Regions from separate parts of the Enterobacter cloacae complex sp. HYC033_NIDB genome, predicted to be linked through region 3. Evidence: predicted binding sites of a transcription regulator. Region 3 holds the regulator's gene; each other region holds the start of a gene.
The links. Region 3 encodes Fur, which represses iron uptake genes when iron is present. Its sites were predicted from a motif close to ATAATAATGAGAACNACTATCAA; they were not measured.
Positions count from the first base shown of each region.

Region 1: a site for Fur is predicted at 8,308-8,330, ahead of O1721_RS00420 (siderophore-interacting protein). Genes of this name have one in related genera too.
Region 2: a site for Fur is predicted at 2,284-2,306, ahead of feoA (ferrous iron transporter A). Genes of this name have one in related genera too.

Region 1 covers NZ_CP115123.1:86,135-96,634, reverse strand. The annotation lists gene O1721_RS00460 (fimbrial biogenesis usher protein) at 1-52, opposite strand, end outside; gene O1721_RS00455 (fimbria/pilus periplasmic chaperone) at 113-823, opposite strand; gene O1721_RS00450 (fimbrial protein) at 870-1,403, opposite strand; gene O1721_RS00445 (fimbrial protein BcfA) at 1,475-2,017, opposite strand; gene ygjG (putrescine aminotransferase) at 2,620-3,999, opposite strand; gene O1721_RS00435 (methyl-accepting chemotaxis protein) at 4,422-5,942, shown strand; gene O1721_RS00430 (methyl-accepting chemotaxis protein) at 6,182-7,741, shown strand; gene O1721_RS00425 (PadR family transcriptional regulator) at 7,738-8,232, opposite strand; gene O1721_RS00420 (siderophore-interacting protein) at 8,378-9,142, shown strand; gene O1721_RS00415 (molecular chaperone DnaJ) at 9,143-10,312, opposite strand.
Region 2 covers NZ_CP115123.1:381,643-392,142, reverse strand. The annotation lists gene feoB (Fe(2+) transporter permease subunit FeoB) at 1-1,985, opposite strand, end outside; gene feoA (ferrous iron transporter A) at 2,016-2,243, opposite strand; gene O1721_RS01965 (Tex family protein) at 2,563-4,893, opposite strand; gene greB (transcription elongation factor GreB) at 4,981-5,454, opposite strand; gene ompR (osmolarity response regulator transcription factor OmpR) at 5,683-6,402, shown strand; gene envZ (two-component system sensor histidine kinase EnvZ) at 6,399-7,745, shown strand; gene pckA (phosphoenolpyruvate carboxykinase (ATP)) at 7,839-9,455, opposite strand; gene hslO (Hsp33 family molecular chaperone HslO) at 9,835-10,500, opposite strand, start outside.
Region 3 covers NZ_CP115123.1:2,179,014-2,189,513, forward strand. The annotation lists gene O1721_RS10445 (ABC transporter substrate-binding protein) at 18-1,310, opposite strand; gene O1721_RS10450 (ADP-ribosylglycohydrolase family protein) at 1,307-3,442, opposite strand; gene O1721_RS10455 (LacI family DNA-binding transcriptional regulator) at 3,476-4,477, opposite strand; gene chiP (chitoporin ChiP) at 4,988-6,385, shown strand; gene chiQ (ChiQ/YbfN family lipoprotein) at 6,433-6,759, shown strand; gene fur (ferric iron uptake transcriptional regulator) at 6,902-7,348, opposite strand; gene fldA (flavodoxin FldA) at 7,640-8,170, opposite strand; gene ybfE (LexA regulated protein) at 8,326-8,613, opposite strand; gene ybfF (esterase) at 8,742-9,515, opposite strand; gene seqA (replication initiation negative regulator SeqA) at 9,699-10,244, shown strand; gene pgm (phosphoglucomutase (alpha-D-glucose-1,6-bisphosphate-dependent)) at 10,269-10,500, shown strand, end outside.

The DNA of each region.
Region 1 (10,500 bases), 2.1 Mb from region 3:
TTAGCGACGCTCTGACGAGCGCGTTAAATCTTCGTGGCTGAACACGCTTCATGTCTTCCCTTACCTGCGAGGCTTTTAATGACAAAACGTCATACGTAACGCCGTATACGACTTATTTCGCGCATGACTGAACGGGCGTGTTGGCACCAAAGTCATTAACGGTCTGAAACCTCACGCTGCCAGTGCCGCCACCGGGGATCTCCACCACCAGGTTATTTTTGGGTGCTACCATGTTATTTGCCAGTTGCGTGTTGCCGACGAAAAACTGAACCAACGAAACGTAATAAGGCGATGGATTGGTAATAGTGACTTTTCCATTGGTGACTGAGCAGGTTAATGTTTTGGGCGCATCAATAGAGAGCGACGGCAATTTTTTCGGCCGGATAAAAAGTTTAATAACGCTCTGGGTGGCAATTTGTAGCGTATTACCGGAAAGCTTATTTTTCTCGACGGAAGGAATGGCTTTGCTGTTCAGATAAAAAACGCTTTCACGATCGACAGGCAGATCGGGGCCCACGTACATAATACGCAGGGTATTCTCTTTTTTAGGATGGATAACGAACAGCGGCGGCGTAATGACAAAATCCGCTGATTTTGCCCCTTCGGCGTTGGACACCCAGCTCTGAATTAAAAAAGTGGTATTCGTTGAAGAGTTAATAATGGCTAATGAAGCCTGCTTATCACCCTGGGGATAAATCACCCGGGTTCCCCCGAGCGCGATACCGCCTGCGCTGGCAGAACCGGCCATCCCCATCGCGAACAGAGCCGTTAGCGCGCCAGCTATCAGACGAGTCAGTTTACAGCGTGATGTAATGATACGCATTGTTCCCTCAGTTTCTCATGTGTCAGGCTTCTTGCCTGTGAGTCAGTTATTGGTAAAAAACGATGAACCAGACCTGCGCGTTCGCGGTACCAGCGTTGACGCTATCTTCGGTGGCGCGATACCTGGCGATATAGCTCAGCCGGTTTTCACCGTCCTGCAAAGGTCTGTACCAGGGGGGCGCGGTGTCTGGCTTTACCAGGTTCCCCATCGCATCGAATAGACCGATACCAATCCCGGTGGCGGCGCCAGGCCCATAGCCCGCGCGAAAAACCTGGGGATCGTTGCCGTCAGACTCGCCGCTAAACAGCACCCCGGCGCGCTGGCTTACGCTGGTGTCGCATGCTTCCAGCGTGATGAAGAAGGGTACCGGTTTGGCCCAGTCACCGGCGGCGATGAACTGGCTATTGCGTACCTGTCCCATATGCACGATTTGATCCTGGGAATCCATGCTGACGGAACAGGCCGCATTGACGACCTGACCCTGAAAGGTCACGCTTCCATCGTCCTTTGCCGCGGCTGGCAATACGGCAAAAAGCGCAGTGCCGGCTATCAGCAGCGCCCGATTTATGGATTGCTGCATTGCGAACTCTCTAACGCTTGCCGGACAACGCTTCTCCGCCCGCAGGCGAAGAAGCGAGATCGGCTAACGAATCAGGAATAAACCATCTGGAACGTTGCGACGGAGGAGACGTTGCCCGGCTCGGCCGCGCCTGTGGCCACGTAATCCACGCTCAGCGGGATGATGTTTTCGCCGTTGATCAGCTTAACGTTGGAGGAGGTATCGCCAATGTTAAGCGCCTGGCCGTCCGGCCCGAACAGTTGCAGCGCAACGTTTTTGGCCGAGCCTGCGCCAGCGGTGTTCGCCAGGCTGCCTTCTACAGCAGGGTCCTGCTGGCCGTTAAAGATCACGGCGGCATTCTGGCTAACGGTGGCGTCGCAATCTTCCAGAACGATTTTAAAATCTTCTTTCTGGTTGGCCTGCATGCCGACCGTTGTCAGCTTGACGGTACGCACCTGGCTCAGGGTAACTGTCTGGTCTACGGAGTCAGCCGCGACGGAACAGGCGGCGTTTACCACCTGGCCGACAAAGTTGACGGTCCCGCCGGAAACGGTAACGGTATCGGCCTGCGCATTAATTGCCATGCCACCAGCCAGCGCGCCGGCAACAGCCATTGCTATAACTTGCTTTTTCATACAAATCCTTTTTAGATAAACATCATGCTGTCAATTGAAATAATATATTCACAATGTCATGTGAATCTTTTTTCGAGGCAGTGGTATAGGATATGTTTTTAGATTAATATATTATTTTTACCCAGGGCGTTGTTACTGGTTTTATATCATCCGCCACTGCGCTGATGAATGAGGGGATTCTACGGATTAAATAATATTATATCAATGTGATAATGGGTTGATGTTTTATTAGTTTTACTAAATATAAAATTAACTCATAATTTATTTGTTTGAATGATATTGCACGCCGTCAGAACCGCATTTCTATTCGCTGGTCGGTTTTATTAATGTCTGCGATGAATGTCATCGTGGTTTTGTTAATAATGCAAGACGTTACGGCTGTCATTATTCGGACATGCGTTGGTAATGCGGTGGTGTTATTATCCGGCTGCTTTTACAATCTGATATTACATAAAGAAATATTTTAAATTTATATGATGAACCGTGTTTGCACTTATGCACATTATTCCTCAGTCTGACTGCATAAAGAAATCCCTGGCGTATCCCAGGGATTTCTTTGCATATCGCCCTGATACTGCTAAAAGGGCAGGAAAAATAAATGTTCAGGCGGATGTTACGGCAATACGTAATGCCGCCAGCGCTTTACGCGCCGCCTTCAGCACCTGCTCACACTGCTCAATGGTAAGCGTCAACGGTGGCTCAATGCGGATGGTTTTCGAGTTGTTAAGCGTTCCCGCCACCAGTACCCGCTGGCGGAACATCTCGCTTGCGAAGCTATAACCGGTTTCGTTATCAACGAACTCAATCGCCATCAGCATCCCTTTCCCGCGCGCATCCTGTACCAGATCCGGATATTCCCGGCCCAACTGACGGAAGCCGTCCAGCAGCATGTCGCCTTTCTGCTCCGCTTGCGCGGGCAGGTTTTGCTCCAGCAGCACGTTGATGACGGCCAGCGCCGCCGCACAGGCCAGCGGGTTACCGCCAAAGGTGGTGGTATGTAAGAACGGGTTATCGAACAGCACCGAGAAGACCTCCTCAGTGGCGACCGTTGCGCCAATCGGCATCACGCCGCCACCGAGCGCTTTCGCCAGGCACAGAATGTCAGGCTGAACGTTCTCGTGCTCGCAGGCGAACATCTTGCCGGTGCGCCCCATCCCGGTCTGCACTTCGTCGAAGATCAGCAGCGCGCCGAACTCATCGCACAGTTGACGCACGGCGGGCAGATAGCCCTGCGGCGGGAGGATCACGCCGCCTTCACCCTGAATCGGCTCCAGGATCACCGCCGCCACGTCGTCGCCGGTTTTACGGCATTCACTCAGCACGGTGCGCATGGCGTTGATGTCGCCAAATGGCACGTGGCGGAAGCCCGGCAGCAGCGGCATAAACGGTTTGCGGAAGGTTGATTTAGCGGTCGCCGACAGTGCGCCCAGGGATTTCCCGTGGAACGCGCCGCTGGTGGCGATAAAGGTAAATTTCCCGCGCGGCGACTGGTACGCTTTGGCGAGTTTAATCGCCGCTTCGACCGATTCGGTGCCGCTGTTGCTGAAGAAGCTGTATTTCAGCTTACCGGGCGTTAAGGCTGCCAGCGTTTTCGCGAGCATGGCGCGAAGCGGATCGAGCAGTTCCTGGCTATGGAGAGGTTGTTTCGCAAGTTGATTCTGTACGGCGGAAACCACAACTGGATTACGGTGCCCCACGTTGAAAATACCAAAACCCCCCAGGCAATCGATAAACTCCTGTCCCTGGGTGTCGACAAGCGTATTCAGACTGCCCGCTTGCCACTCTACGGCTCCGTAATCCCCGCCGGCGGTAACAGATTTGCGATACTCCAGAAAACCTGGATTCACATGCTCCTTAAAGTAATCAATGACCTCACGGTTAAGTTGTTTCATCTCCTCATGATCAAGCGTTCGCTTCTCAATGAGATTCAGTGCGTGCGCGGTACAGGCAAGAGCCGAGGCGCTGGAAGGTAACCTGTTCAAAATATGCTCCCGGGGATCGCGTATCACATGATACTGAGTTAAGTATTGCAGGGATTACGCCACCTCAGATGCCTTAACAAAAATCGGGATAAACGCCAGGTGAAATCAAAGTTGCACAATATTTAATCATGCCATCGCGCGCCGCACGGGATAAGGGATAACGAGCCGGGGATGGGGTGTCGTCAATTGCACTGCTCCAGGGCAGGGAATGCGCCTTAAGTGTGCACCGGGGTATCATGCTTTGTAGGTAGTTTCATGCCGAAAGTATTTTAAATCAATTAATTAGAAAAACGCACGAAAAGTGCGGTTTAACCGAGATTTGCGATCTCAATCATATTTAACAACTAAAGATAAATTTTTTATCGCCGAAAAAACATAAGCCACAAAATTAACATTCAAATAACCTGCAAGGGATGCTCACTATGTCCTCTCCTGACTATGTCACCCAGAATGAATATCCGCTGGACGATGACACCACGCTTATGTCGACCACCGACCTCCACAGCTACATGACCCACACTAACGACACCTTTGTGCAAGTGAGCGGCTTTACGCTCCAGGAGCTGCTCGGGCAACCGCACAACATTGTGCGTCATCCGGATATGCCGAAAGCGGCTTTTGCCGACATGTGGTACACGCTGCAAAAGGGCGAACCCTGGAGCGGGATTGTCAAAAACCGACGTAAAAATGGCGATCACTATTGGGTACGTGCCAATGCGGTACCAATGGTGCGTAACGGCCAGATGACGGGCTATATGTCCATTCGTACCCGCGCCACGCAGGACGAGGTCGCCGCGGTGGAGCCGCTTTATAAGGCGCTCAACGAAGGACGCTGCAAAAAACGCATTCATAAAGGGCTGGTGGTGCGCAAAGGCTGGCTCGGCAAATTACCGGCGATGCCGCTGCGCTGGCGCGTGCGTAGCGTAATGGCGGTACTTTTCGCGGTGATGGCCGCAACGCTGGTTGCCAGTGCCGCGGGCTGGGCTTCGCTGGCGGCGGCAGCCGTGGTGATGCTGCTTGGCACCCTGGTGTTTGAGCAACAGATTGTCCGCCCGGTGGAAAACGTCGCACGGCAGGCGCTCAGGGTCGCTACCGGAGAGCGTAACAGCGTGCAGCATCTTAACCGCAGCGATGAACTGGGGCTGACGCTGCGGGCCGTCGGACAGCTGGGGCTGATGTGCCGCTGGCTGATCAACGACGTCTCCAGCCAGGTGGTGAGCGTGCGCGACGGTAGCGACAGGCTGGCGCAGGGCAATGAAGATCTCAACGACCGCACGCGCCAGACCGTGGCTAACGTGCAGCAGACCGTGGCAACAATGAATCAGATGGCGGCGTCGGTGCAGAGTAACTCTGAGACCGCAGCCGAAGTCGACAAGCTGTCGATGGCTGCCAGCAGCGCGGCCACGCAGGGGGGCACCGTGATGCAGACCGTGGTGAAAACCATGGATGACATTGCCGACAGTACCCAGCGCATTGGCTCTATTACCTCGCTTATCAATGACATCGCCTTCCAGACCAATATTCTGGCGCTGAACGCTGCGGTTGAGGCGGCACGCGCGGGCGAGCAGGGGAAAGGCTTTGCGGTGGTGGCGGGCGAAGTGCGTCATCTTGCCAGCCGCAGCGCGAACGCGGCTAACGATATTCGCAAGCTGATCGACGCCAGCGCCAGCAAAGTGCAGTCGGGCGCCGAGCAGGTCCACGCCGCGGGACGTACTATGGATGATATTGTCGAGCAGGTGAAAAACGTCACGCAGCTCATCGCGCAGATCAGTCACGCCACCTCAGAGCAGGCGACAGGCCTGACAGAGCTGACCCGTGCCGTGGCAGAGCTGGACAGCATTACGCAGAAAAATGCTGACCTGGTCGAAGAGAGCGCGCAGATTTCCGCGATGGTTAAGCACCGGGCCGGACGCCTTGAAGATGCGGTTACCGTGCTGCATTAAGAAATGCATGCTTCGATAAAGCCGTTTATTCCTCCTGGGTAAACGGCTTTTTTGTTTTTCAGAATAAGTTATGTTGTTAATGAAATATTAAGTAACTAAAAAAAGCGCCCGGTTTTTAATTGTTACGATCCAGATTCATTGAGAGTGAAAAATAAAAAAACGATCAAAGTCATAAAGTTAGCGTGTTTCCTGTCGATAACAGCGATCGTCTGAGAAATAATCACATCGATGGGGTAAATATGTTCATACATGACGTAAAGATCGGCACGAAATTATTTCTGGCGTTTGGATTATTTATTGTCCTGATGGTCGTCAGCGCAAGCTTGTCTCTGATGAGCCTGAATCGGGCAAACAATGGAATGCAAACCATCCTTACCAGCGACTATCCAACGACGGTAAAAGCGAACCAGTTAATCGACAACTTCCAGGAATTTATAAGCACGCAGCAGCTCATGCTGCTGGACGAACAGGGGACGTACACGGCGCAATCAGAGCAGCGTCTGAAGGCGATCAGCGAGCGCATCTCCGCAATCCTGAGCGAGCTGGACAACGCTCTCAAGGATAAAAAATCCCAACAGGTGCTGGCCGATATCCACGGCGTACGCCAGCAATATCTTGACTCGCGCTACCGCATTTTGCAGGCCGTGCAGAATAACGACCGTGCGGGCGCGATAAACGAAATGATGACCAACACCCTGAATCTGCAACAGTCCTACAAAGCGAAAGTGCAGGCGCTGATTGCGATCCAGGACCATGAAATGCAGAGTGCGGGCGAGCAGGTGGAAGGCGATTTCCGCACCAATCGTCTCCTGCTGGTCCTGATTACGCTTTTCAGCGTCGCGGCAGCCAGCCTGACTGGCTGGTTCATTGTGCGATCCATTACCCGACCGCTGAACGACGCGGTGAATTTTGCGGAGGCCATTGCCGATGGCGATCTCACCGGCAGCATTACCTCGCACGGTAAAGATGAAACCGGACTGCTACTCACCGCACTGATGGAGATGAAAACGCGCCTGCTGGAGATTGTGCAGCAGGTGCAAACCGGATCGGAAAACATCTCCAGCGCCGCCGCGCAAATTGTCGCGGGCAACCAGGATCTGGCTGCCCGCACGGAGGAGCAGGCCAGTTCCGTTGAACAAACAGCTGCGTCGATGGAGCAGATCACCGCTACGGTGAAGAACACCGCGTCCCACACCGGAGAAGCGACGAACCTGTCTGCCGATGCGGCTGCTGTGGTCAAAAACAACGGCGAGATGATGAAGCAGGTCACCAGCAAGATGCGACTGATTAACGAAACATCGAACAGGATGTCCGACATTATCGACCTGATCGACGCCATTGCCTTCCAGACTAATATTCTGGCGCTGAATGCGGCGGTCGAAGCGGCGCGCGCGGGTGAGCATGGTCGTGGCTTTGCGGTGGTGGCGGGCGAGGTACGCCAGCTCGCGCAGAAAAGTGCAACATCTGCGAGTGAGATCCGCCAGCTGATTGAAAGCTCCACAAGCCAGACGCAGGACGGCATGAACCTTGTGGAGAAGGCCAGCGGGCTTATCAACGGCATGGTCGGCAACGTAGAGGAGATGGACGTAATCCTGCGTGAGATTCGCCAGGCCAGCCACGAACAGACGGAAGGCATCTCGCAGATCAACAGCGCGATTGGCCTGATAGACGCCACCACCCAGCAGAACTCCGCGCTGGTGGAGGAGTCCGTTGCGGCGGCGGCATCCCTTAACGAACAGGCCATGCACCTGAAAGAGCTGGTCCGCGTTTTCCGCGTGAGCGACGGCGTGCTGGCTTAATCCAGCTGGGAGATCTCCAGCGCCGCGCGGTCAATCACGCCGATAATCTGTTTCAACTGCGCGTCGCTGAGCTCTCCCTGATTAACCTTCAGATCCAGTACCGCTTTGAAGTTATCCAGCGCCCGCTTCATCTGCGGGTTTTTGCGCAGCTGGAAACCGACGGAGCGCGCCTTGATACGCGTCTGGATCTGCTCCAGCTGTTCCCGGTTATTTTCCAGCCACTGTTCTCCGGCGGCGTTAATCGCAATCCGCTTACGGCCGTTCTCTTCTTCGGTAATGGTGATAAGCGCCTGATCCTGCAAGTAATCCAGCGTCGGATAGATCACGCCAGGGCTTGGCGTGTAATGTCCCTGCGTCAGGTTTTCGATCTCTTTAATCAGCTCGTAACCATGGCTCGCGTTGCGGGTCAGGATATCCAGGATCACCAGCCGCAAATCGCCATGACCAAAAAATCGTGGCCGGCGTCCGCCGCCGTCGTGTTCGTGTCGCATGTTTTTCCCTCAATTTGATATATCTAAACTATATCTAAGATATATTCAGATGTAATCTAAAAAATCTTGATTTCTTAGTTAATAGCAATCATTATCATTAAAAATTCATTCCGATATATCGTATTCACCTGAGAAGGGCATCAACATGGCATCTACCCGTTACCCTCAACGTGTCCGCAATGACCTGCGTTTTCGTGAGCTGAACGTGCTGCGCACTGAGCGAGTCAGCGCAGGATTTCAGCGCATTGTGCTAGGCGGCGAGGCGCTGGAGGGCTTTAGCTCTCGCGGCTTTGACGACCATACCAAAGTCTTTTTCCCGGCACCGGGCACCACTTTCGTGCCGCCTGTGGTGACCGATGAAGGCATCGACTGGGGCGACGGCACGCGTCCGCAGGCACGTGACTATACCCCGCTGTACGATGACGAAAAACATGAGCTGGCGCTCGATTTCTTCGTTCATGATGGCGGCATTGCCAGCAACTGGGCGGTAGAGGCTAAGGTGGGCGACAAGCTGACCATCGGCGGGCCGCGCGGTTCGCTGGTGGTGCCGGAAGATTACGCCTGGCAGCTGTACGTGTGCGACGAGTCGGGGATGCCCGCGCTGCGCCGCCGTTTAGAAGGCATCGCAAAACTGCCTGTTCGCCCGGCGATCCACGCCATCGTCACCGTGGGCGATGCGGCGTATCAGGACTATCTGGCACACCTGAGCGGGTTCAACATCACCTGGGTTATCGGCCACAACGAGCAGGCGATGGCCGACCATCTTGCCGCGCTGGCCGTGCCGGAAGAGGATTACTTTATCTGGCTGACCGGGGAGGGGAAGGTGGTGAAACGCCTGAGCCGTCAGTTTGAAAGCGACGCAATTGACCCGCAGCTGGTGCGTGCCAGCGCGTACTGGCACGCCAAATAATCAGGCAGCGGGATCCAGCTGCGCTTCGCTCACCTGATGTTCGAGCGAGGCGCATACCTCTTTCAGCGCTTTCTCCTGCTGGGCAAAGTAGGCTTCCATATTGCTGAGCGACGAGACGAGCAGCCAGGACTCTTCCTTCTCCAGCTCTGCCAGCTCGTTCACCAGGGTGTCGATTTGCTCACGCACCTGCGCCATCTTTTTACGAATACGTTCAAGGTCGTTCAGCCTGTCGCTCGCCATCATTGGTTCGAATCCTTGTTGCAGACGGGCGACCAGCGAGCGAATGGCCTTCACGTCGCCGCGCTGTTTGGCCTGGTTGAGTTGCACCATCATCCTGTTGGCTTCCTCTTTTAAATCATCGGCAACCAGATCCGGGTGGCATAGCTTGCTCGCCTGACGCCAGAGCCGCTTCAGCTCGTTCCGATCCTCTTCAGAGAGATCCTTGCCTTTACGCAGGCGAACTTCGGCATCATGATGCTGTTCGCGATACTTCTTGTACTCTTCGTTGGCCTCATCGCGCGCCTGACGTGCCGGCTCTTCTTCACGCGTTAAACCGGTCTCCAGCTCCATTGCTTCGGCCAGCAGGTTGGCAATCAGATTGCTTTGCTGCTGAAGATGTTTGCGCGCCTCTGCCGCCTGAACGGAATCCGCAGGCAGATCTCGCCAGCGCCGGGTGAGCGTTGTCAGAACCTCTACGGCCTGCGCCATATAGTCCTGGCAGCGGCGGTAATCCTCTTCCCGACGACGCGTCTCCGCCTGCTGACGACGCAGGTTAAGCTCCGCCAGCGTTTTACGCAGGGCGAGGATCTGCTGCATCAACGGCCCGAGGCGGGAGAAATAAAGATCGTTGAACTCATCTAGCTGCTGTACCCGGGCGTTACGGCGATCAATCAGATCGCGCAGACGCTCTTCCAGGGCTTTCAGCTCCAGCTTGCTGGCCGCCAGCTGTGGGTCACGCCATGGGGTAACGGCGCGCTGGCTTTGCAGCCAGGCGGTGATAGCGCGAAGGGCTGCGGTATAATTTTTCTGCTCAAGCGCCGCGACGATGGACAGGAGTTCATCGTCAAAGGCTTCCTCTTTGAGACGTTTCAGCTGGCTCCGGATGATGTCGTCATCTTCCAGCTCAATGGCATTTTTAATGATTTCTAGCCGTTTGATCGGTGTGCTCATGATGCCTTTCGCTCTGGAGCTTAAGTATTTGAGTTAAGGTTAGTTGTTGTAAAAGCTACAGGAAATAATACACACGGATGATGATCGGCGCGATGGGGGATTTCTTTAGTTTTTAGGGTTTGTGAAAGAGTGAGAGTTATTGAATCTTCCTTCTGGAACGGGGAGCTCGGGGTTAAATGTGACCTTAG
Region 2 (10,500 bases), 1.8 Mb from region 3:
GACGCGCTGCCAAATTTCTGGCCCATCACGCCCATTGCTCCGGTCGCCATTTCGCCGTCGCCTTTGCTGGCTTCAATCGGGTTCGCCAGTACGCTCAGGCTGAAGGTGTCTTTCAGGCTCTGCCAGGTCTCTTCCACCGCGCCAAGCAGTTCATCGCCGAGGTTGAACGCTGCCGGATTAAACGCCTCTTCCTGGATGTTTTCCGCGGTGTAAAGCGTGTTCAGGGTGCCGACAACCACCTCTTTTGCCATCGCGCCGGTGAACAGGCCCACGGTTGCCTGCCAGTTGTCTTCCTGAACGCCAATCGGTTTGAAGACCGGCGTAATGATCCGGCTGACGGAGGCCAGGGCAGAGTCATTAATGTTGTCCGCGGCCTGGCCGCTCAGAGTGAAGCTGTTCAGGGCGCTCAGGAAAATGCTGACCACCACAATCACCTTACCGGCGCGCAGAACGAAGCCCTTCAGGCGCTGCCATGTCTGAATAATCAGGCTTTTCAGATGCGGAACGTGATAAACCGGCAGTTCCATCACGAACGGCGACGCTTCGCCACGCATGATGGTGTGCTTCAGCATCAGGCCGGTGAGAATAGCCATCACGATACCCAGCACATACAGGGAGAAGACGGCCAGCGCTCCTTCCTGACCAAAGAACGCCGCGGCAAAGACCGCGAAGATCGCCAGCCGCGCGCCGCAGGACATGAACGGCGCCATCATGATGGTCATCAGGCGTTCGCGCGGGGCATCCAGCGTGCGTGCGCCCATCACCGACGGCACGTTACAGCCAAAGCCGACAATCAGCGGCACGAAGGATTTGCCCGGCAGCCCCAGCGCCTGCATCAGGCGGTCCATCACGAAGGCGGCGCGCGCCATGTAACCGGAATCCTCAAGGAAGGAGAGGAACAGGTACATCATGCCGATCTGCGGCACCAGCGGCAGGACGGTATTGATCCCGCCGCCGATCCCCTGCGCAAGGAAGATGGTCAACCATTCCGGGAAGTGGAGGGTGTAGCCCAGCCACTGAATACCGTGCACGAAGATAGCGACAGAGCCGCCATCAAAGATAGGTTGTAATGCACCGCCGATGTTAATGGCGAGCAGGAACATCACATACATCACCAGTAAAAAGATCGGTAAACCGAGGAAGCGGTTGAGCACAATTTTATCCACGGCGGCGGTGAAGCGGCTGGGTTCAGCGGTTAATGCATTGCTGACCACGTCACAGATAGCGGCGATGGCCTGATAGCGCGCATCCGCAATGTGCAGGGCCGGGTCATCCAGCTCGTCGCTAAGGCGAGCCTGTGCGACGTCCAGCTTATCCGCCGCATCGCCTGCGTAGGCGCGGCTGTAGATATCGCCTTCCAGCATTTGCAGGCCAAGCCACAGACGTTGTCTGGCGGGCATGCTGTTATCCATCTCCTGCGCCAGCTGCCCGGCTTCGCGCAGCAGCGGCTGGGCGTAGTGCACCAGTTCGACGTCGGCATTGCCCGTGTGGCGGTCAATCGCCAGCTTCAGGGCGTCAATGCCGCGAGCGCGGGTGGAAACCAGCGGAACCACCGGGCAGCCCAGACGGGCGGAGAGGGCATCGACGTCGATGCGCAGCTTTTGCTTCTCCGCGATGTCGAGCATGTTAAGCGCCACGATGCAGGGAATACCCAGCTCCAGCAGCTGTAACGTGAGATACAGATTTCGTTCGAGGTTAGAGGCATCCACCACGTTGATAAGCAGATCCGCGTCGCCGCTCAGAATATAGTGGCAGGCAATTTGCTCATCGAGAGAGGTCTGGGATGAAATCGTGGTGAGGGAATAGGTCCCCGGTAAATCAACCAGCGTGACCTGATTATCTGTCGTGGTGAACTGGCCTTCTTTGCGTTCAACCGTCACGCCTGCCCAATTTCCCACACGCTGGCGTGCGCCAGTTAACTGATTAAATAAGGTTGTCTTGCCGGAATTAGGATTGCCAATTAAGCCAATAGTTAATTTTTTCATTGTAGTAGACTCACTGAAACCGCTGGCTTGTTAACGGGATAAAGATTCAATTTCAATTAATGCGAGATCTTTTTTACGCAGAACCAGATTAACGCGTCGGGTTTCGATATGAACTGGATCGCCCAACGGCGCAACGCGCACAACCTGGAATGATGAGCCGGGTAGCATGCCCAGTGACAGGAGCTTCTGCCGATAGGCCGGGCTTATCTCACGGGTAAAACCGATAATTTTCCACGCACTGTCTGGAGTGAATTGCATAGCGCCTGATTCCACGATAGGTTAAATAATCTACACTGCGATGATAATGAGAATAGTTTTTATCAGCAATAATAAAAATGTGACGGGATGTTGTTAATCGTATTAATTTGCGGTCTGCTTGACCTTGCTCAATATTTTCGAAATTGAGGTGAAAATAAAAAGAGGGCTATTTGTTAATGAGGTGATAATTCGTGGTTTAAATATGGATACAACATATTTATTTTAATTCCCTGCGGCCTGCTTGCCGGGCGGCACTGCGTTTGCCCGGCCTACAAAACCGTAGGCCCGGTAAGCGTCGCGCCACCGGGCATTTACAGCATTAGCGTTTCTTACCCATCGCCGCTGCCAGCGCATCCATCATCGCGCTGTTGCCCGCCGGCTGTGCGTCACGTCCGCGTGGCTTCGCGGCTTTCGCTGCCGGACGCTGCTGTTCACGGCCACCGCCATTACCGCCACGGCGCGCGTTAGTGTCGCCCGGCTGCTCGTCCAGACGCATGGTCAGGGCAATACGCTTGCGCTGGAGATCCACTTCCAGCACTTTCACCTTCACGATGTCGCCCGCTTTGACCACGGTGTGCGGATCTTCAACGAACTTGTCGGCGAGGGAAGAGATATGCACCAGACCATCCTGATGTACGCCGATATCCACAAACGCGCCAAAGTTGGTGACGTTGGTTACCGCCCCCTCCAGCACCATGCCCGGCAGCAGGTCGTTCATGGTTTCTACGCCCTCAGCAAAGGTCGCGGTTTTAAACTCAGGGCGCGGATCGCGGCCCGGTTTTTCCAGCTCTTTGATGATGTCGGTGACCGTCGGCACGCCGAACTGTTCGTCGGTGAAATCCACCGCTTTCAGGTTACGCAGCGCGCTGCTGTCGCCCATCAGGTCTTTCAGCGCCTGCCGGGTGGCGGCCAGGATACGCTCGACAACTGGATAGGCTTCCGGGTGAACGGTAGAGGCATCCAGCGGGTTATCGCCGTGATTGATGCGCAGGAAGCCCGCGCACTGCTCAAATGCTTTTGGCCCCAGACGGCTCACCTTCAGCAACTGCTGGCGGTTCTGGAACTGACCGTTCTCATCACGCCAGGCGACGATATTCTGCGCCATCATACGGGTCAGGCCCGCCACGCGGGTCAGCAGGGGAACGGAAGCGGTGTTCAGGTCCACGCCGACGGCGTTAACACAGTCTTCCACTACCGCATCCAGCTTGCGCGCCAGCTGCGTCTGGCTCACGTCGTGCTGATACTGGCCCACGCCGATGGATTTCGGGTCAATCTTCACCAGCTCCGCCAGCGGATCCTGCAAACGACGGGCGATAGAGACCGCACCGCGCAGGGAAACGTCCAGATCCGGGAACTCCTGCGCTGCCAGCTCAGAGGCGGAGTAGACCGATGCCCCCGCTTCGCTGACGATCACTTTCTGCGCCGTCACTTTCGGGAACTGCTTCTGCACGTCGAGATAGAAACGTTCGGTTTCGCGGGACGCCGTACCGTTACCGATGGCAACCAGCTCAACGTTGTACTTCTCGCACAGCGCGGCGACGACGACAGCCGCTTTCGCTGCCTGACCGGTGTGCGGGTAAATGGTGTCGGTGGCAACCAGCTTGCCGGTGCCGTCAACCACAGCCACCTTCACGCCGGTACGCAGACCCGGATCGAGACCCATGGTGGCGCGCAGGCCAGCTGGCGCCGCCATCAGCAGGTCGTGCAGGTTACGGGCGAAGACGTTGATCGCTTCGTCTTCGGCGCGCTCGCGCACGGTGCCCATCAGCTCGGTTTCGAGGTGCATCAGAACCTTGATGCGCCAGGTCCAGCTCACCACGCCTTTGCGCCAGCTGTCCGCCGGGGCGTTGTTCAGGCGCAGACCCAGATGGTCGATAATGATCTGCTCGCAGTGACTCTCTTTTGGCGGCTCGTCAAACTGCGGATCGGCATTCAGGGAGAGTTGCAGCACGCCTTCGTTACGGCCGCGGAACATCGCCAGCGCGCGGTGAGACGGCGCGGTAGAAATGGGTTCGTGGTGATCGAAGTAGTCGCGGAATTTCGCGCCTTCTTCCTCTTTGCCGGACACCACGGTGGAGACGATATGCGCGTTCTTCCACAGGTAATCACGCACTTTGGCCAGCAGCGCCGCGTCTTCGGCGAAGCGCTCCATCAGAATATAGCGCGCGCCGTCCAGCGCGGCTTTGGTGTCCGCTACGCCTTTATCGGCGTCGATAAATTTGGCGGCTTCGGTTTCCGGATCGTGAGACGGCTCGTTCCACAGCAGATCGGCCAGTGGCTCAAGGCCGGCTTCGATCGCAATCTGCCCGCGCGTGCGGCGCTTCGGTTTGTACGGCAGATAGAGGTCTTCGAGCTCGGTTTTACTCAGGGTACCGTTAATGGCTTTTTCCAGGTCACTGGTCAGCTTGCCCTGCTCGCCGATAGATTTGAGGATCGCCTGACGTCGGTCTTCCAGCTCGCGCAGATAGCCCAGACGGGTCTCCAGGTTTCGCAGCTGCGTGTCATCCAGACCGCCGGTGACTTCCTTACGATAACGTGCAATAAACGGCACGGTGTTCCCTTCATCAAGCAGGCGAACGGCAGCTTCTACCTGTTCGGCTCTGGCCTGAAGTTCACCCGCAATAATGCGGCAGAGCGACTCTTTCATCATGGTCAGTTCATCTTGTGGATCGAAAATCAGGGGGATAGTTATACGGGCTGACACCAAAAAATGCCAGCCGGGGAGGGCGCTCTCGGACTATTTAACATACTCGATTTCGTTGACGTACCAGCTTGCTTCACCCGCAGGCGTCTGGACAACGGCTAAATCGCCTACCTCTTTTTTCAGCAGGGCGCGGGCCATGGGGGAGTCGATAGAAATGTAATCCTTACGCCCGAAAATTTCATCGTAGCCGACGATACGAAAACGCAGGGTGTCGCCGCTGTCGTTTTCAATTTCGACCCACGCGCCGAAGAACACTTTACCTTCCTGCTGCGGGGAGTAATCGACAATTTTGAGATTCTCGAGGCACTTCGTCAGGTAGCGTACCCGGCGATCGATTTCGCGCAGCCGCTTTTTATTGTACTGGTAGTCCGCATTCTCGCTGCGGTCGCCCAGGCTTGCTGCCCAGGTGACTTTTTTGGTCACTTCCGGACGCTCTTCGCGCCACAGGTAATCCATCTCTTTTTTGAGTTTCTCGTACCCTTCACGGGTGATCAGAGGCGTTTTCATGGTGCAGCCTTTAATGCCGGTTAACTGTCTTTGCGCACAATACGTAGCGCACAGTGTAACAGACAAGATTAATAATGATTTATGTGATGAAATGAACAGATAAGCTGCTGTTAAATATGCTTTGTAACAATTTCGTCTAGAATTTATACCAGAATTTGCTGGTCGAACCCGTGCACTTTTTTAGAATACGCTGTTCCAGGCTTATCCGAACCTTTGGGAGTACACACAATGCAAGAGAACTACAAAATTCTGGTCGTAGATGACGACATGCGCCTGCGTGCGCTGCTGGAACGTTATCTGACCGAGCAGGGCTTCCAGGTTCGTAGCGTCGCGAACGCGGAACAGATGGATCGTCTGCTGACGCGTGAATCCTTCCACCTGATGGTGTTGGACCTGATGCTGCCTGGCGAAGACGGGCTCTCTATTTGCCGCCGTCTGCGCAGCCAGAGCAACCCGATGCCGATCATCATGGTGACGGCGAAGGGTGAAGAAGTTGACCGTATCGTCGGCCTTGAGATCGGCGCTGATGACTACATTCCAAAGCCGTTCAACCCGCGTGAACTGCTGGCGCGTATTCGCGCCGTGCTGCGTCGTCAGGCGAACGAGCTGCCGGGCGCGCCATCTCAGGAAGAGGCCGTCATTGCATTCGGTAAGTTCAAGCTGAACCTCGGCACCCGTGAAATGTTCCGTGAAGATGAGCCAATGCCGCTCACCAGCGGCGAGTTCGCGGTGCTGAAAGCGCTGGTCAGTCACCCGCGTGAGCCGCTCTCCCGTGACAAGCTGATGAACCTGGCGCGTGGTCGTGAATACTCCGCGATGGAGCGTTCTATCGACGTGCAGATCTCTCGTCTGCGCCGTATGGTGGAAGAAGATCCGGCGCATCCTCGTTATATTCAGACCGTGTGGGGTCTGGGCTACGTGTTTGTCCCGGACGGCTCTAAAGCATGAGGCGAATGCGCTTCTCGCCGCGAAGTTCGTTTGCCCGCACGCTGTTATTGATCGTCACCCTGCTGTTTGTCAGCCTGGTGACGACCTACCTGGTGGTGCTGAACTTTGCAATCCTGCCGAGCCTTCAGCAGTTTAATAAGGTGCTGGCATACGAAGTGCGTATGCTGATGACCGACAAACTGCAACTGGAGGACGGCACGCAGTTGGTTGTTCCCCCGGCGTTCCGTCGGGAAATCTACCGTGAGCTGGGCATTTCGCTCTACTCCAACGAAGCGGCGGAAGATGCCGGCCTGCGCTGGGCGCAGCACTATGAATTCCTCAGCCAGCAGATGGCGCAGCAGCTTGGCGGCCCGACGGAAGTGCGCGTTGAGGTCAATAAAAGTTCGCCGGTTGTCTGGCTGAAAACCTGGCTGTCACCCAACATCTGGGTGCGCGTTCCGCTCACCGAGATTCATCAGGGTGACTTCTCGCCGCTGTTCCGATACACCCTGGCGATCATGCTGCTGGCCATCGGCGGCGCATGGCTGTTTATTCGTATCCAGAACCGACCGCTGGTCGACCTGGAGCATGCGGCATTGCAGGTCGGTAAAGGTATTATCCCGCCACCGCTGCGCGAGTATGGAGCATCGGAAGTGCGCTCGGTAACGCGTGCGTTTAACCACATGGCGGCCGGTGTTAAACAGCTGGCGGACGACCGTACGCTGCTGATGGCGGGGGTCAGCCATGACCTTCGCACCCCGCTGACGCGTATCCGGCTGGCAACAGAGATGATGGGCGAGCAGGATGGTTATCTTGCAGAGTCCATCAACAAGGATATCGAAGAGTGTAACGCTATCATCGAGCAGTTTATCGACTACCTGCGCACCGGGCAGGAGATGCCGATGGAGATGGCGGATCTGAATGCGGTTCTGGGCGAAGTGGTTGCCGCCGAAAGCGGCTACGAACGTGAAATTGCGACCGACCTTCAGGCAGGCGAGATTCAGGTACGTATGCACCCGCTCTCCATTAAACGCGCGGTGGCGAATATGGTGGTTAACGCGGCGCGCTACGGCAACGGCTGGATCAAAGTCAGCAGCGGTACGGAACTCAACCGCGCCTGGTTCCAGGTGGAAGACGATGGCCCGGGCATCAAGCCTGAGCAGCGTAAGCACCTGTTCCAGCCATTTGTGCGCGGCGACAGCGCCCGCAGCACCAGCGGAACCGGCCTGGGCCTGGCGATTGTGCAGCGTATTGTTGATAACCATAACGGACTGCTGGAAATTGGCACCAGCGAGCGGGGTGGTTTGAGCATTCGTGCGTGGTTACCGGTGCCGGTTTTACGGGGGCAGGTGAAAGAGAGTTAAAAAAGGGTGGGGCCTGATGCCCTCACCCCGGCCCTCTCCCACGGGGAGAGGGAGAAAACATTAAAAAAGGCAACTTTCGTTGCCTTTTTGCTTTTACCTTGGTCCCGCACTCACCAGCGCAGCACCGGCCGGTGTGTCGGTATACTTCTCGAAGTTTTCGATAAACAGTTTCGCCAGCGATTCAGCCTTCTCACGCCACTGTTCCGGTGAACCGTAGGTGTTACGCGGATCCAGGATACGCGTATCCACACCCGGCAGCGCTGTTGGGATCGCCAGATCGAACATCGGCAGCGTAAAGGTCTCGGCGTTATCCAGCGAACCATCCAGAATCGCGTCGATGATGGCGCGTGTATCTTTGATGGAGATACGTTTGCCCGTACCGTTCCAGCCGGTGTTCACCAGGTACGCCTGGGCGCCGGATGCCTGCATGCGTTTCACCAGCACTTCCGCATACTGCGTTGGGTGCAGCGACAGGAACGCCGCGCCGAAGCAGGCGGAGAAGGTTGGGGTTGGCTCGGTCACACCGCGCTCGGTACCCGCCAGTTTAGCGGTAAAGCCGGAGAGGAAATGGTACTGCGTCTGGCTGGCGGTCAGGCGGGAAACCGGTGGCAGCACGCCGAACGCATCTGCGGTCAGGAAAATCACCTTCGTGGCATGACCCGCCTTCGATACCGGCTTGACGATGTTCTCGATGTGGTAGATCGGGTAAGAGACGCGGGTGTTTTCCGTTTTCGAGGCATCGTCGAAGTCGATAGAGCCATCGGCACGCACGGTGACGTTTTCCAGAAGCGCATCGCGGCGAATCGCGTGGTAGATATCCGGCTCTGCCTCTTCCGACAGGCGAATGGTCTTCGCGTAGCAGCCGCCTTCAAAGTTAAACACGCCGTCATCATCCCAGCCGTGTTCATCGTCGCCAATCAGACGACGTTTTGGATCGGTGGACAGCGTTGTTTTACCGGTGCCGGAAAGGCCGAAGAACACTGCTACATCGCCTTTTTCCCCGACGTTCGCCGAGCAGTGCATGGAGGCGATACCGCGCAGCGGCAGCAGGTAGTTCATGACCGAGAACATCCCTTTCTTCATTTCGCCGCCGTACCAGGTACCGCCGATCAGCTGGATACGCTCGGTCAGGTTGAAGGCGATGAAGTTTTCGGAGTTCAGACCCTGTTCTTTCCACTGAGGGTTGGTGCATTTCGCGCCGTTCATCACGATAAAGTCAGGGGTGAAGTCTTGCAGTTCTTCATCGGTCGGACGAATGAACATGTTCTTCACGAAATGCGCCTGCCAGGCCACTTCAGTAATGAACCGTACGGAGAGACGGGTGTCGGCGTTAGCGCCGCAGAACGCATCAATAATAAACAGACGCTTGCCGGAAAGCTGATGGGTGACAAGTCCTTTCAGATGCTGCCAGGTTTCCGGGGAGAGCGGTTTGTTATCGTTCTTCCCTTTGCCCTTATCAGCCCACCACAGCGTATCGCGGGTGGTGTCGTCTCGGACGATATACTTATCTTTAGGCGAACGACCGGTAAAAATACCCGTATCGACGGCGATAGCACCCAGGTTCGTCAACACACCACGCTCGTATCCTTCCAGTGCCGGATTGAGCTCTTCCTGATACAGCGTATCGTAATCGGGGTTGTAGACCACTTCCTGGACGTCGTGAATACCATAAGCCTTGAGATCTTGCGGGGTTAAACCATTAACACGCATATCACTGCTCCTTAGCCAATATGTACTGCCTAAAATTGTAGGGTTTTTCTGGGGATGTTAACCGCGACGGGGCTCATAGATTTACGTATCTGGTCAAAACCCTTACTAACGGAAAACGCTGCGACTCCAGTCACAGGGCGGGCAGATTATCGCAGGAATCGCTTTTTGGATGGGGAAAATGTTCTTAAAAGGTTAATCTCTGGTGAATTTATCCAGAAGAATGTGAATGTAATCGCATACATGTAAGAAAATTACGTAAGGGTTACATTGGGAAAACGATTCAGCTTGGGTGGCGTTTTTTACCCCTCACCCAAAGGGGTGAGGGTGTTCAAGTTCCCTCTCCCCGTTGGGGAGAGGGTTAGGGTGAGGGGAAAGAGGTTTAGTGAACCTGCGGGTCCGCTGGAGAGGCGTTATTGCGGATCTCCGCGATATCCATGGAATTGAACACGTAGTGCGTACCGCAGTAATCACAGTGCATATCGATCTCACCGTCTTCCGCCATGATGCTGTCGATCTCTTCATCCGGCAGCGTTTTCAGGGCGCCAGCACAACGCTCGCGAGAGCAGGTGCACTTAAATTCCACATCCTGCGGATCGTAAACCGTCACTTCTTCTTCGTGGTACAGACGCCACAGCACGTCGGTCGCCGACAGGGTGAACAGCTCTTCCGCTTTGATGGTTTCCGTCAGCGTTGCCAGATGCTCGAAATCATTGGTCTGCGCATCCTGCGCAGGCAGAACCTGAAGCAGCATACCACCGGCAGCAGGCTGACCATCCACTTCACCGGTGCGGATGAACAGGCGGGTTGGCAGCTGTTCGGAACGCATGAAGTAATCTTCCAGGCAGGCGGCAAGCGTGTCGCCTTCCAGACCGACAACGCCCTGATAGCGCTCACCCTCTTCAGGCGAGATCGTGATAACCAGGTAGCCATTTCCGACCAGCGTTTTCAGATCCGCATTTTCAGGGATATCGCCCTGAACGCGCGCCACGCCGCGCATCTGCTGCTGGTTATTGCCGTTGATCACCGCCAGCGACATCGGGCCATC
Region 3 (10,500 bases):
GGCGTTTTTTTTGAGGGTTAATGGCGTTGCAAAAGTTCAGCTACTCGCTGCTGGCTGCGTTCCAGCGCGGGGGCAGTCTCCTGTTTTCCTACTGTCACCTGATTGACCATTTCACTGAGAATAGCGGAGCCGGTGACATCCCCCATCCCTGTGAAATTCTTCTCACCGACGGAACCAAAGACCTGCATATGCGGATACTGAGCAATCAGTTGAGTCGTCAGATCGCCAAAGGCTTTAATAGCCGGGTTATCTTTGTAAACGGTGTGTGCAGCAACGGCTTTTGTCACTGGCAGCATCGCCCCTGGCGACATTAATACCCATTCTGCGGTATTTTGCGCTTGCTCCATAAATGACACGAATTTTTCAGCGGCTTCAGTCTCTTCTTCCTTCTGCCCAGTAGTGATGGTTAATGAAGTGATTACGCCATACACCGCAGAGGTTTTTTCAGTCGGAACGACAAAGCCGATGTCGGCCAGCGAACCTTCCTGAGCGATAGCTGGCAGAATGTAGGTCGAATAGACCGCCATCGGTGCAGTCTCGTTCATAAAGGCGTCTTTGATCTCCATAACATTATTAGAGCCGGGCATCGTGTATCGGGAAAGATCGCGGTAATAATTCAGCGACGCGAGCATTTCCGGTGAGTTGACGGTGACCTTGCCGTCAGCATTAAATACGTTGGCATGATTTGAAAGCGCAAACTGGGAAAAAGTTTGCTCGGTCATCACACTCTCTGCCGTCGGCAGAGCGATACCGTATTTTTTGTCACCGATTTTGGTCAGCTTGCGCGCCGCATCCAGCAATTGGGCCCAGTTTTTGGGCTCACTAATCCCTGCCTTAGCCAGTACGGATTTTCGATACCAGATCCCCTGTAACCAGGCGCTAATGGGTACGCCAGTGTATGCATTTCCGTCTTCGGTGCGGACAATACGCAACACGCCGTCATAGAAAGACGCTTCCCCTTGTTTCTCTATCAGGGCTTTTACCGCCTTGTGATCGATTAGCGACTCTTTGTCCATTACCCGGGCGTAGTCATGGCTAACTTCGATCACTTCCGGCAACGCGCCTGAACGGGCAAGCGTAATCATTTTGGTATTAAAGGCGTCCTCTTCCACCGGCACCTGCTTCACGGTAATAGTAGGGTTTTCTTTCTGAAAGCGGTCGATCAGGCCGCGTATAACGGCCTGGCGCTCTTGCTCTACGGAGGAGTGCATAAATTCAATTGTAACCTGCTGCGGTTTATCCTCTTTACATCCTGAGAGTAATGCCGCAACGACCAGGGCCAGGGCCCGTAGCCTGTTTGTTGTTTTCATTTTTTCATCCCTTGTTGTGATACCGTTTCATTGGCGCAGATATGGATAGCGTCGGTTGACAGCGCACCGGCGCATATCAATAACCCGATCCCACCATCGGCAAACGCTTCACGTTCGGTATCTTCCACGGAAAGGGTTTTTCCATCGACAGTGGCGGTAAGGGTGTTTCCCATAACAGCGATATCGAAAACGAGGGGCCGCTCATAAACGTCAGACAGGACGGTTTCTGCCAGAATACGGGTCACCGCGTCGCGGACGCGTATTATCTGTACCTTTCCGTCGCGCATTACGCGCGCTGCGTAGTAACGTCTCATCCCCTGTACCCGGAAGGCCAGACCACCGTAGTCACCCAAATGCAGCGTGATGTCACTTTGCACCCGATAGTTATTCCACTGGCGAGTGCCGTGAATGATTAAACCCTCATCGTATTCTTTTGAGATCCGAAAGCTGGTTGGATAATGGCGGGAAAAGAGATCCACTCCGTTGACCCATGAGCGCCACCAGAAGTCGTTCTCTCCGGCGGGTTTGCGCAGGGTCAGTTTCGGTACGCCATCCCAGCACATGCTGTCGATAAGGAGTCGACCACGGGCAGTACGGGCGTCGGTACTCAGCGTCACGCCAATTTCACCTATTGGTTGGCCTTTACAGTCAGGGATATCCAGCGAGAGCGTTATTTCTTCGCCTGGGGCAACGTGGTGCGTGTCACCGTAGCAAGGGATCAGACAATTGTTATCGTCATAGACCCGATAGCACAGCCGCACGTTAAGCGACGAGATATTGTCCGATGGGGCAATAAGCGTAGCGTGCAAGCGTTGTCCAGGGTATATCAGTGGCGTGGCCATGAGATCGTAACTGCGCATTTCCACGATTTCCGGCGGGGTAAAAGTTTGCGTGGTCACACTGGCCTGAAGACCCTGCGCGAGGTGATGATAATGAATGCTCAGCATCTGCTGCCCCTGCCAGGCTTCGTTTTTCACCTCAACCGGAGCGGTATTCTCTTCCTTCAGCCAGCGAAAACCCTGTACGCTTCCCGGAAGGGAGAAATGGTATTGAGCCCCCCCTTTCTTCGGTTCAGGGCGCGGAAGCCCGGCAATCTGATGGCCTAAATCCACCAGATAATCCGTAATGCGTACTGCGTTGTTGATGGAAAAACCGCCGTCCGCGGAAGAGATTAGCATTCTGTCCGCCAACGGGCCGCGCCAGTCCGGGCCGGCGTCAATACCCTGTAACCCGAGCATAATTCCAGACAGGCAGCCAACGTTGCCCGCATTGCAGTCGGTATCCCATCCGGAGGTATTAACGATGCACTGGGACTGCTGGAAATCGTCCGGCGCGTAGAGCATCGCCATAATCATCAACGCGTGGTTGGGGATCACATGGCAGTTGCTGGGATATTTATGGTAGCCGTAGTGGTCTTCAATTTTCTGGCGCGTCGTCTGCCAGTCGTTATCCTCTTGGCGCCAGCGGCAGACATCGGCGACCAGTATGGCAATTTGCGAATCTGGGGGGATAACGGATAAGCCTGTGGCAATCAGTTTTTCGATGTCCTGGCAGATAAAAGCCTGTGACTCCATTGCCGCCCAAAGCATGGCGGCATAAACGGATTCCCCATCGTGACTCACGCTGGCGGCTGTTTTTGCCAGAGACGCCGCCAGTTGCGGTTGGCCGGGAGCCACGAGCGCCCAGCTATCAATGAAAATTTGCGCGCCGATTTGCTCTGCGATGGTTTTGCCATTGGTGGCGATAGCGCCACTCAGCGGGGCAGGGATACCCTTTTTAAGATTCAGCCACGCCGTATGTTCTGTTGAATTACCATTCCCCCCCCACCAGAGGATAGTGCGCTTATCAATGATGTAATTCAGCCAACAGTGCCCCATCTGTTCGGCTGTCAGGTCTGGCGGTAACGCGTAATCCTCAAGCGCGCGAATAAATGTGAATGTTCCGGCTACGTCGTCATCGGTAATCACCAGAGGGCGATTGAATTTTTCATTAACGTAATACCGTATTGGCCCGAGTTCCCGCATGATTTTTTGCCAGGTCCAGCCTTCAAAAGGGCGACCCAGATACACGCCGATCAATTTCCCTAATACCCCAGCGTAAACGCGCTGGTAATAATCTGAAGGTAATTCCATTTTTTCATCCTTTTCTCTGTAATTAATCGCCAGTCAGGCGGATTCCCTTTTTACCAGGCGGTAGGGCATTTCGGTTGTGCTTCCCGGTGAATCCTGTTCCCCGGACAGGTGATTCATCAGGATTTCACCGGCTTTTTGTCCGATTAGTTCCGGAAAGTGGGCGATAGTGGTCAGGGAAGGGGTGACCAGTCCGGCCGAGGGGATATCATCAAAACCGACCACGGCAAGCTGCCCGGGAATGGTTATTCCCGTCTCTCTTGCCGCCCGCATCACGCCGATAGCCATTACATCGTTGGCGGCAAAGATAGCGTCCGGGCGAGGAACATTGCGGAAAAGTGATAGTGCGGACTGATAGCTGGTAGGTTCTGAGAAATCTGCTTGCATAAGAATTTGTGGCGTAAGGCCAGCCTGCACCATCGCCTGCTGATAGCCTTTCACACGGGCACCAGCCGGGCCGCCAGCGCCTGCGATCATACAGATGTGTTTGTGCCCCTGAGCCAGCAGATATTCGACAGCGCGGCGGGCGGCAGCGGTGTTGTCGATAAAAATATTGTGTAACGGCAAATTCCCGGCGGTTTTATACTCCGCTTCAATCCGGACGATGGGAAAACCGGCCATGAGATAGGGTTCAAAATCATTAACGCCGGCATGAAAAAAAGTGCCAATTACGGCATCGACGCGCCCCTGAGCCGACCAGTTCAGAAAATGCAGTTCCCTTTCCCGCACAGCATCGGTACTGGCAACGATGACATCATAACGATGGGCATCCATCACCGATTGCACCCCGCGTATCAGCGAGGCATAAAACGGGTTGGCAATGTCCGGAATAATACAGGCCACGGACAGTGTTTTATTGGTTTTCAATGCCTGGGCGAAGCGGTTTGGTACATAGCCCAGTTGTTTCGCCGCGTTTTCCACTCTGGCAACTGTCTCCTGGGGATAGGCGTGTTTTCCCATGCCTAACACTACTGAGACCACCGCCTGAGAAACTCCCGCCAGTGCAGCGACATCGCGTTGCGTCATTCTTTTTGCCATATGTGCGCCAACTTATACGTATAACCTGACCACATAATCAATGAGGTCTTTTGGCGGCGTCAAGACGAGAAACAGTAAAAACAGACGGTTAATTTAGAAAAAGCGAGCAATCTCACATCCTTTAACGGGTATTGTCAGAGTAAGGGAGAACCCGCTTTGCGCAGCGAATTAATAACAATTCAAAATTTATTATTTTCATAAATGATTTCAATTAAAAAATAAACATCTCAAATGTTTAAACGATGAAACCGATTGCATGTTTATGGAAATAAAAGGTTTTCTGTCAAACGCCCGCATTTTTGGAGTTATGAATGAAATGTAACAGAAAACGATGAAATATGTGCGGTTGCTCATATTCTTACATTCCCGTTACAGAAAGAGATTGATAATTCGCGTCGCGAAAAATAGTCTAACCATTGTAGTCAACGAGGTTTTTCTCAACGCTACTTTTTTATTTTTTCGCTGTTTGCCTTTGGTAACAGCAATTTATACGTCAAAGAGGATAAACATATGCGTACGTTCAGTGGCAAACGTTGTGCGCTGGCGCTGGCTATCGCCGGTGTGACAGCAATGTCGGGCCTGGTGGTTGCGCCAGAGGCAAAAGCAGCAGGTTTCATTGAAGATTCCACCCTCACGGGCGGTATTTATTACTGGCAGCGTGAGCGTGACCGTAAAGACGTCACTGAAGATAGATACAAAACCAACCTTTCTCACTCGACCTGGAACGCCAACCTGGATTTCCAGTCGGGATATGCCGCCGATATGTTCGGGATCGATATTGCCGCGTTCACCGCAATTGAAATGGCCGAAAATGGCGACAGCGGCCATCCGAACGAAATTGCGTTCTCCTCCAGCAATAAAGCCTACGACGAAGACTGGTCCGGCGATAAAAGCGGAATCAGCCTGTATAAAGCGGCTGCAAAATTCAAATATGGTCCGGTCTGGGCGCGTGGAGGTTATATCCAGCCAACCGGTCAGACGCTGTTAGCACCGCACTGGAGCTTTATGCCAGGTACCTATCAGGGTGCGGAAGCCGGTGCTAATTTTGACTACGGCGATGCGGGGGCGTTGAGCTTCTCCTATATGTGGACCAACGAGTACAAAGCGCCGTGGCACATTGAGATGGACAAGTTCTATCAGAATGATAAAAAAACCAAAGTTGATTATCTCCACTCGCTGGGGGCGAAGTACGACTTCAAAAACGATCTGGTGCTGGAAGCTGCTTTTGGTCAGGCTGAAGGCTATATCGATCAGTACTTTGCTAAAGCCAGCTACAAATTTGATATCGCGGGTAGCCCGCTGAGCACCAGCTATCAGTTCTACGGTACGCGCGACAAAGTCAGTGATGGCAGCGTAAATGATATCTATGACGGCACCGCGTGGTTACAGGCGTTGACCTTCGGCTACAAGGTAGGTCAGGTTGATTTACGTCTGGAGGGAACATGGGTCAAGGCAGAAGGGCAGCAGGGCTACTTCCTGCAACGTATGACGCCAACCTACGCCTCTTCCAATGGTCGTCTGGATATCTGGTGGGATAACCGCTCTGACTTCAACGCCGACGGCGAAAAGGCGGTCTTCTTCGGCGCAATGTATGACCTGAAGAACTGGAACCTGCCTGGCTGGGCGGTGGGTGCGTCCTACGCGTACGCCTGGGACGCGAAGCCAGCAGATATGGCTACGCCAGACGCCTACTACGATCCGAACTACCGTCTGAAAGAGTCTTCATACAGCCTGGATGCGATTTACACCCTTCAGGAGGGCCGTGCGAAAGGCACGATGTTCAAACTGCACTTCACCCAGTATGACAACCACTCCGATATCCCGAGCTACGCGGGCGGTTACGGCAACATCTTCCAGGATGAACGTGACGTGAAATTCATGGTCATTGCGCCATTCACAATCTTCTGATGAACACGCAGGCGGGCGAAATCCCGCCTGCATGGAGACTGCATATGATGAAAAAAATGGTAATCGTTGCGCTGCTGGCATCGGGGCTGGTGGCGTGTGCGCAGGATCAGGCGCAGAAAGAAGACTTCCGTCTGAAGGAGGCGTATAGCGCCTGCATCAATACAGCACAAGGATCGCCAGAGAAGATTGAAGCCTGCCAGAGCGTGCTGAATGTGCTGAAAAAAGAGAAAGCGCATGAGCAGTTTGCGACGCAGGAAAATGTTCGCGTGATGGATTACCAGGCCTGTATCCAGGCGCGGAAAAGCGGTAACGATCAGGAAGTGGCGAAGCGTTGCGATAAGATCTGGGACGAGATTCGCAATAACAATAAATAAGTTGCTTTATGCCCGGTGGCGCTGCGCTTACCGGGCCTACAACGGTGTCACAGCCCGTAGGCCCGGTAAGCGCAGCGCCACCGGACTTTTTTCAGGCAAAAAAAAGCCAACCTTACGGCTGGCTCAGAGTATGAACACGATATTATTTCGCGTCGTGCGCGTGGTCGTCTTCGCGGCAATCGCCTTCAGCGCAGTGACCGTACAGGTACAGGCTGTGGTTGGTCAGGCGGATGCCATGACGGGCGGCGATTTCACGCTGGCGTGATTCAATGGAATCATCGCTAAATTCAATGACCTTGCCACAGTCGAGGCAGATCAGGTGATCGTGGTGATGCTGCTGAGTCAGCTCGAACACGGATTTACCGCCTTCGAAATTATGACGAGTAACAATGCCCGCGTCATCAAACTGGTTCAGCACACGATAGACGGTTGCCAGCCCAATCTCTTCACCCATATCGATAAGACGCTTATAAAGGTCTTCCGCACTGACATGGTGATTGTCTGGCCCCTGAAGCACTTCAAGGATTTTTAACCGAGGAAGCGTTACTTTCAGGCCAGCTTTCTTTAATGCGGTATTGTTGTCAGTCATGCGGAATCTGTCCTGTTGCTAAACGATTCACTTCAAAAGAAGAAGTGACAGAAAATGCACTTGGGATAATGCGTCTCATTATAGAACTGCCATGGCTAAATGAAAACTGCAAGTCTCAAGCAAAGTATGCTTATAAAAACGTGGTATCACCAACAAACTTGTTCGATGGCACCCACTTTTTACCAGGGGGATATTGTACAGGTCTGGGCGAAAAAGTTAAAAGTTTGTAGCAATTAATTTAATCGGTTTTACCTGGAAAACGGGCGCAACCGGAGTTGCGCCGCAGGGATATCAGGCGTTAAGGATATCGTCCAGGTTCAGCTCTTCACGAACCTGCTTAACCCATTTTTCTACACGCTCAGCGGTCAGCTCTGGCTGACGGTCTTCATCAATGGCCAGGCCAACGAAGTGATCGTCATCTGCCAGACCTTTGGACGCTTCGAAATGGTAACCCGCCGTTGGCCAGTGACCGACGATCGCCGCACCGCGTGGCTCAATGATGTCGCGAATAGTGCCCAGCGCATCACAGAAATATTCAGCATAGTCTTCCTGATCGCCACAGCCAAACAGGGCAACCAGCTTGCCGTTGAAGTCTACTTCTTCCAGCGTCGGGAAGAAATCGTCCCAGTCACACTGTGCTTCACCGTAGTACCAGGTCGGGATGCCCAGCAGCAGGATGTCATAGCCCTCGAGATCTTCTTTGCTGCTCTTGGCGATGTCATGCACATCAGCAACGTCTTTACCGAGCTGTTTTTGAATGTTTTTTGCGATATTTTCAGTATTGCCGGTATCACTGCCAAAGAAAATGCCGATGATTGCCATGAGTAAAATAACCTCTTGAAACTTAATGGTATGGTGGCGCAAATTGTCCACGGATAAGGGCAATAATAGCAGAACAGGCAACCCTGCGGAAACAGCTATCACGCAGGACTGCACTCTGTGCTACATGAAAAAGGTAATATTGGGGATTTTCTGACTCACGCCTTGCCGCGTAACGTCTCAAGCTGGGCGATCAGCATCTCTTCGATCAGTTCGCTGCGGCTGATGTTGCGCGCGTCAGCTAATTCGTTAAGCGCATCGACGGCATCGGCATTCAGCTTCAGTTCGACACGCTTAAGCCCACGATTTTTATCGCGTTTAAGCTGGTTGCGTTTATTGATACGCAGCTGTTCATCGCGCGAAAGCGGATTCGTTTTCGGTCGTCCCGGTCGACGCTCATTCGCGAACAGATCTAGTGTCGTACGGTCCGTTTGTTCTTTGGCCATGATTCTGAGACTTCGGGGGAAACACGCCGCCCTGCTAATGCCCGGGCGATAAGCGCGCCATCATACATCACCCAAATCCACACGCCAACGACTGGAAGCCCGTCGTCTTCCGGTCGCTGGCTTTTTAATCAATTCGCTGTATCAGTAAGATAGCGGCGAATGGCGCGCAGGACGGCATCCGGTTTTTCCGCGTGTACCCAGTGCCCGGCACCGGCAATGACGTGAGCGCGAGCTTGCGGGAATTGCGCCAGCAGCGTGTCACGGTACGCGTCAGTGACGTAAGGGGAGTTGCCGCCGCGAATAAAAAGGGTAGGGTGCGGCCAGGCGGGGACGGTTTCCCAGCCCACAATATGCGAATACTGATCCCACAATACCGGGACGTTAAAGCGCCATTGTCCGTCAACAAACGATTTCAGCAGGAACTGAACTACGCCTTCCTCATCAAGATGCTCACGCATAACGGCAGCCGCCTGCTGGCGGGTTGCGACACCCGCTTCGGTGACCGCATTGATGGCGGCAAAAATCTCATCGTGACGGCGAACGTCGTAATTGACGGGCGCAACGTCGATGACCACCAGCCCGGAAATTCGCTCAGGGGCCAGCGCAGTGAGCGCCATCACCGCTTTGCCGCCCATTGAATGCCCGATAAGCGTCGCTTTCTGGATATTATTCGCATCGAGGGTGTCCCGCAGATCCTGCGCCATGGCTGCGTAGGTCATCTCCTCCGAGCGCCCAGAAAGACCGTGATTGCGCATATCAACCTGGAGGATCGCGTGATCGGTCACTAAATCGCGCGCCAGCACACCCAGATTATCCAGGCTACCAAACAGGCCGTGAACCAGTACGATGGGAGAATTATTGTTCGGCGATTGTGCAGTTTGCGCTCGGGTATTCAATTTCATGGCAAAGTTCTTTTTTTAGGTTTGTCAGGTTAGGGTATCATGTTGACCATTCTGCCGCCCGGGGGCAAGGATCCAGTTTAATCTGACTTTTGCCGCCAACCTGGTTTGACGCTATCCGCTGTTGGGATTTGACCTTATAATCTCAACGACTTGTATTCAGATAAGATATCGCACTGGATTAAGATGAAAACAATCGAAGTTGATGACGAACTCTATCAGTATATTGCCAGCCAGACGCGGCATATTGGGGAGAGCGCGTCCGACATTTTACGGCGCATGCTCAAAATTTCCGCCGCCTCACAGCCCACTCCTGTCACTAAAGATGTCGTGTCTCAGCCGAGCGTTGTTGCACAAGTAAAACCTGCCGTCATGCCGGCAAAAGACAAAGTGCGAGCGATGCGCGAGCTGCTGCTGTCCGATGAATATGCCGAGCAGAAAAAGGCGGTTAACCGCTTTATGCTGGTGCTGTCTACACTTTACTCACTGGATAACAACGCATTTGCAGAAGCGACAGAGTCGCTGCACGGTCGCACGCGCGTTTACTTCGCAGGCGACGAGCAGACCCTGCTGCAAAATGGCAACCAAACCAAACCCAAACACGTTCCCGGTACACCATACTGGGTGATCACCAACACCAATACGGGCCGTAAGTGCAGCATGATCGAACATATCATGCAGTCCATGCAGTTCCCGGCGGAATTGATCGAAAAGGTTTGCGGTACAATTTAACCCTTGCATCAGAAGGACCAGGCAATGGCAAATCACAGCCGTGCAGGACAACCTGCACAACAACGCGATTTGATTAACGTCGCTCAACTGACCGCGCAGTACTACGTGCTGAAGCCGGTGGTGGGCAACGCAGAACACGCAGTGAAGTTTGGTACATCTGGCCACCGCGGTAGTGCGGCGCGCCACAGCTTTAACGAACCGCACATTCTGGCCATTGCTCAGGCCATCGCGGAAGAGCGCGCCAAAAATGGCGTCA